Regions from separate parts of the Vibrio astriarenae genome, predicted to be linked through region 2. Evidence: predicted binding sites of a transcription regulator. Region 2 holds the regulator's gene; the other holds the start of a gene.
What was found. Region 2 encodes MetJ, which represses methionine synthesis genes. Its sites were predicted from a motif close to TTAGACNTNTANANGTCTAA; they were not measured.
Positions count from the first base shown of each region.

Region 1 (3,168 bases), 1.5 Mb from region 2:
AGCAACTTCATTGGGATTAGGAGCAAAACAAGCGGCAAGTGGTATTCAACATGTGTTTGGTTTTGAAGCAGGGCTCGGGCTACAAGTTGTCGTAATTGCGGTGGTTACTTTGCTTGCCGTTGTTTCAGTACTGCGTGGTATTGATGGTGGTGTGAAGGTCATCAGTAACATCAATATGATAGTTGCGTTTCTGCTTCTGTTCTTGGTTGCAGCGATTGGATTTGCTGTGTCGATGGGGTCACTGCCAACAACATTGATGGGTTACGTGGAGAGTTTCATTCCGTTGAGTAACCCGCATGGTCGTGAAGATGAGTTGTGGATGCACGGTTGGACTGTATTTTACTGGGCTTGGTGGATTTCATGGTCGCCATTCGTTGGTATGTTTATCGCTCGTGTTTCGCGAGGCAGAACAGTTCGCGAGTTTATGATAGCGGTATTAATTGTGCCGACGACAGTAACATTAATCTGGATGTCCGTATTTGGCGGTATGGCGATCGATCAAGTAATCAATAACGTTGGCCAACTTGGCTCTAAAGGCCTAACGGACGTTTCGCTGGCGATGTTCGAAATGTTTGATGTCCTGCCTATGAGTACGCTGCTATCCATTATTGCGGTTATTTTGGTGATGGTGTTCTTTATTACCTCATCTGACTCAGGCTCGCTTGTTATCGACAGTATTACGGCTGGTGGTAAGGTAGATGCGCCTGTTTTGCAACGTTGTTTCTGGGCGTTTATGGAAGGTGCGATTGCTGCAGCGCTACTTTGGGTCGGTGGCACCCAAGCAGTCGAAGCACTGCAAGCTGGCGCTATTTCAACAGCGTTGCCATTCACTTTCGTTCTGTTGGCGATGTGTGTGAGCTTGCTGATGGGTATGAATACAGAGAAAGAGTATCGTTAACTTCTCTTTCTGTGATTGAGAAGGGATGCCAAGTGGCATCCCTTTTTTGATTAATCGTCTTTTGTGAAGTTTGCTTCACTAAACTGGTCAAGATCATACGGTGTTTGTTGATATACACAATAATTGAGCCAGTTGGAGAAGAGCAAATGACCGTGGCTACGCCAACTTGCATTTGGCTTATTGTCTGGGCAGTTATTCGGATAGTAGTTAACTGGAATCGCAGGCTCCATACCTTCACCGAGGTCACGGGTGTATTCATTGTGTAGTGTCAATGCATCGTACTCTGGGTGACCAGTGACAAAGACATTTCGTTTGTCCTTGGTAGCAGCCAAATAGACGCCAGCAACATCAGAGGTCGCGAGGATGTCTAAGTCCGTATGCTCTTCGAGATATTGCGGCGAGAAATCAGCATAACGTGAATGTGGTGCTAGGAACGTATCATCGAAACCACGCAAAATCGGATGGAAAGGGTGGTGAATTTCATGATGGTAGACACCCGATAGCTTTTCTTTACGCGTTCGTTTTGGTAAATCGTAAAGCAGTTTAAGACCAGCTTGAGCAGCCCAACAAACATAGAGCGTAGATGTGACATGTTGCTTTGCCCAGTTCATGATGGTTTGGAGGTGTTCCCAGTAAAGCACATCTTCAAATTGGACAAGGCCTAGAGGTGCACCAGTGATGATCAAACCATCGAAATTACGATCTTTTACCATTTCAAACTGGCGATAGAAGGTATCCAAGTGCTCTTCAGGGGTATTCTTACTCGGTCTATTATCGATACGCAGTAGTTCGACATCCACCTGAAGTGGGCTGTTGGATAAAAGTCTTAAGAATTGCGTCTCGGTTTCAATCTTCTTGGGCATCAAGTTTAAAATGAGAACTTTGAGAGGACGAATTTCCTGAGTGGAGGCACGCGTCTCTGGCATAACGAAAATGTTTTCGTTGCGCAGTACATCGGAGGCAGGTAATTGGTCAGGTATCTTGATTGGCACAGCTTTACTCCCTAAGCTTTTGGACGTCTATACATCCAAACTTATCGCAAACTGTGATTTATGTCGATAGCTAAATCACATATTATCTAAATCATTTCGTTATCCTTATTGTTATGACTGACTATGTATCAACAAGATAGAGCCGCACTAATATTAATTCGGGGTTTACCCGGTGCTGGAAAATCAACCTTGGCCCAACATTTATCACTAGAGCTTGGGTGTCAGCACTTTGAAGCGGATATGTTTTTCATCGATGAGCAGGGAAGATATACGTTCGACGTCAATCAGCTATTGGATGCTCACGGCTGGTGTCAACGAGTGACACGAGATGCCCTGAGTCGCGGAGAGTGCGTGATTGTTTCGAACACTTTCGTTCAAAAATGGGAAATTGAACCGTACGTAAAAATGGCAAAACAGTGTGGTAAGAAGATTGAAATTATCGAGGTAAATGGCGGCTTTAACTCTATCCATGATGTGCCAGAGACAACGATCATGGCAATGGAGCGGAAGTGGTATTCCATCCCAAAGCGTTGGAAACATTTCGTCAAACACACTTTCTATACTCATGAGCAAACCGATGTCAGAACAAAGTAACTTCATCATTCGATCCGCTCGCTTTGATGATTTAGAAGAACTCAATGAAATGATGTATGACCTACATGATGAACATCATCAAATCGCACCGGAACTATTTAAGCCAGCGGAGCATATAGAGAAGTCAATTGCTCACTACCTTGAGCATCCCGAGTGTTTGGTATATGTCGCTATGTGCGATGACCATGTTGTGGGTTTTGTGTCCGGCTACTTTGGCCAGTATCAATCTCCCGTAAGCCAACCTGTGTTAATGGGAAGCGCCGATGAGTTGTATGTCGATGTCCAACACAGAAAAGGGGGTATTGCCCAAGCCTTAATGAAGCGTATTGAGTGCGAGTTTCGTGACTATGGTGCTAAATTTATGTTTGTGGAAGTGTGGGACAAAAATCAGGCTGCGGTAAGCTTTTATCGCCAATTTGGATTTGAAAACCATATCCATTGTTTGGTGAAACCATTGACCGAAAAAAATTAAGTCATTAATTAGAGGTGAATTTTGATTCGATTGCTATGGATAGCGTTGGTTTGTGCCGTTTTTCCGCCAACGGCTGCTCAAGCTCAGGAAGATAAGCTCCCTGCCGGTGTTCGAGGTTCGTTGTGTATTGTTCACGCTGACAACAAGCTTGTGATGGTTGAAGAGATTTTCAGTCGAAAACTCTCTCTTCCGGGTGGTACCATATCAAACGG
Region 1 covers NZ_CP047475.1:1,603,963-1,607,130, reverse strand. The annotation lists gene GT360_RS07685 (BCCT family transporter) at 1-898, shown strand, start outside; gene metA (homoserine O-acetyltransferase MetA) at 949-1,890, opposite strand; gene GT360_RS07675 (ATP-binding protein) at 2,014-2,484, shown strand; gene GT360_RS07670 (GNAT family N-acetyltransferase) at 2,468-2,956, shown strand; gene GT360_RS07665 (bifunctional NUDIX hydrolase/phosphatase PAP2 family protein) at 2,978-3,168, shown strand, end outside.
Region 1: a site for MetJ is predicted at 1,910-1,929, ahead of metA (homoserine O-acetyltransferase MetA). Genes of this name have one in related genera too.

Region 2 (3,168 bases):
AGCGATGACCCAAGTGTCATTGCAAGCTCAGGAGAGTCTTTCCAAGCTACGGGCGGGACTCGCGTTCTGGATGGTAACCTAGGTAAAGCCGTCGTGAAGGTATCTGCGGTCAAAGAAGAGCAGCGCATCATCGAAGCACCGGCTGTTGTCTTCCAATGCCAACATGAAGTGGAAGCCGCTTACCAGCGCGGTGAACTCAACAAAGACTGTATCGTTGTCGTTACTCACAATGGTCCTGCCGCGAATGGGATGCCAGAACTGCACAAGCTGATGCCGATCTTGGGCAATATCCAAAAAGCAGGTTTTAGTGTCGCTCTGGTTACTGATGGTCGCCTATCTGGCGCGTCAGGCAAAATCCCATCGGCGATTCACGTATCGCCAGAAGCTCTGCGTGGCGGCGCGATTGGTCTGGTTCGCGATGGTGATATTCTGAGTTTGAACTGTCAGACTGGCGAGCTGAACAATCTAGCCGACACGACTGGACGCGAGCCTCTGTCCATCGACACGGAAGCGGTTCAACAAACTTGGGGACGTAACTTATTTAGCGTCTTACGCCAAAGTGTTTCAAGCGCAGAAGACGGCGCGAGCTTTATCGTTTAGGCTCGTTTCAGATACCAAAAAAGGAGCCACTTTGGCTCCTTTTTAATTGATTCAGCTAGAAGAGCTAAATACTCTCGCCTTTAGTGATGTGATAGCCCATATCTACTCTATCACTCTCGATCTCTTCACCTTTGAGGCGTGCAATCAGTAGCTCCGCACTCTTTACCCCAATCTCAAACCTTGGTGTATCGACACTCGTCAAACGCGGCGTCACCATAGTGCCAATATCTAACGCATTGTAGCCGACGACAGACAACTGCTCGGGCACTTTAATCCCACGTCTTTGCGCACTCATCAACACACCGATCGCGATATCATCATTGGTACAAAATACCGCATCCAGCTCTGGCTTATCAGCGAGCGCTCTATCTAAAAGATCATCCGCCATCGAGAAGCTAGAGTGCTCTTCAGTGAGGACGTGAAACGGGGTTATACCCGCCTCAGTCACCGCTCTATCATAGCCTTCCATACGCAAACGAGTTCGCGTGTCGAGACGTGCGCCAAAGTAGGCTATGGTGCGCTTGCCTGCCGCCATTATCTGCTTCGTAACCTGGTAAGAGGCCTCGCGATGATCAAGCCCAACCGCCATGTCGATCGGTTGTTCCGGTAGCTCCATCGTTTCGACAACCGGAACATCTGCCGCTTTGATCATTTGCAGTGTGCGGTTGGTGTGATGGCTTTCCGTTAAAATTAAGCCATCAACTTGGTAAGCGAGCAGAGAGGCTATTTTACTCTCTTCTTCAAGCTCATCGTAGCTAAAGTGGGCGATCAAGGTTTCATAGCCGTTGGCTTTAGTGACGGTTTCAATGCCCTGCACAAACGAAGCAAAAATTTGGTTGGAAAGAGAGGGTAAGAGTATACCTATGGCACGACTCGATGACTTGGAGAGCATCGCTGGCGCGCGATTCTCTATGTATCCTATCTCTTCGATAACTGCTGCTATTTTTTCTCGCGTTTTTTCTGCTACAGAATTGGGATCACGCATATAGCGAGATACTGTCATCTTGGTGATACCCACTTGATCAGCGATATCCTGTAGCGTAGTACGTCTTTTTTTACTGTTTTGAGCCATATGTTCCTTGGGCTTTGATTCGTTGTTCACTCTAAACGAAAGCTCGATCGCAACGAACGATCCCTACTCACCAAGCGACTTGATCTTACTCTTCATCAAACGTTTCAAACTCGATGCCCATCTCTGTCATTAACGCTTTCGCTTCTGCAGGAATTTCGTCAGGACGGTCTTTTCTCAAGTCTTCATCTGTTGGGAGAGGCTGCCCCGTGTAAGCATGTAGAAAAGCTTCACACAGCAGCTCACTGTTGGTCGCATGACGCAGATTGTTAATTTGGCGGCGAGTACGCTCATCGGTTAGTACTTTCAATACCTTAAGTGGGATTGATACCGTGATTTTCTTTACTTGTTCACTCTTTTTACCGTGTTCAGCATATGGGCTAATGTATTCGCCATTCCAGTCTGCCATGAGACACCTTTCAGTCATGTTTAATCTAAATGGATAAGGGGGAGATTTTAGCCGGATTTAAGGCTAAGAGCAAAGACATATAGACGTCTAGAAGTGTTGACGTCTCACATTATGAAAAGTAAAGTGTTGGATAACGGATTAAACAACGTTTATAGCAGATAAAGATAAACGTTTTGTGAAGCACTATCACTCTTTGGGAAGGACACTCTTATGAGCGCACGCAAGCCTGCGACAATTGCCGTTCGCACCGGCATCGAATCAGACACTCAATACCATGCGGTTGTTCCACCCATCTACCTCTCTACCAACTATGGCTTTCCAGCCTTTGGTGAAGTACCAAACTATGACTATACCCGTTCTGGTAACCCAAATCGAGGTTTGCTAGAGCAGGCTCTTTTTGAGTTAGAATCAGGAAAAGGGGCCGTCGTTACCAACTGTGGCACCTCCGCACTCAATCTTTGGGTTTCCGCATTTTTAGGTCCAGATGATCTTATTGTTGCTCCGCATGATTGTTATGGCGGTACTTATCGCCTGTTCAATACACGCGCGCGAAAAGGCGATTTTAAGGTCCAGTTTGTTGACCAAACAGATGAACAAGCCCTCAATGCCGCGCTAGCGAAAAAACCAAAACTGATTCTATTGGAGACACCATCGAACCCATTGGTTCGCGTGGTAGATATCAACGCGATTTGTACCAAAGCGAAAGAAGTGGGTGCACTAGTAGCGGTAGACAATACCTTTTTGACACCTGTGTACCAAAAGCCCTTAGAGCTCGGCGCAGACTTTGTGATTCATTCAACCACTAAGTACATTAATGGCCACTCCGATGTGATTGGCGGCGTGGTGATCACGAAAACAGAAGAACATGCCGAAGAGCTTGCTTGGTGGGGTAACTGTATTGGAGCAACTGGAACGCCGTTTGACAGCTACATGACGCTGCGCGGCATTCGTACACTCGGCGCTCGCATGCGTGTGCATGAAGAGAGCTCACAACAGATATTGAACTTCTTGGTTGAAGAGCCTCTAGTCAGTAAAGTTTACCACCCTAGCCTGCTAAGCCATCCAGGTCATGAGATAGCCAAAAAACAGC
Region 2 covers NZ_CP047475.1:100,316-103,483, reverse strand. The annotation lists gene edd (phosphogluconate dehydratase) at 1-600, shown strand, start outside; gene GT360_RS00535 (substrate-binding domain-containing protein) at 665-1,672, opposite strand; gene metJ (met regulon transcriptional regulator MetJ) at 1,758-2,078, opposite strand; gene GT360_RS00525 (O-succinylhomoserine (thiol)-lyase) at 2,289-3,168, shown strand, end outside.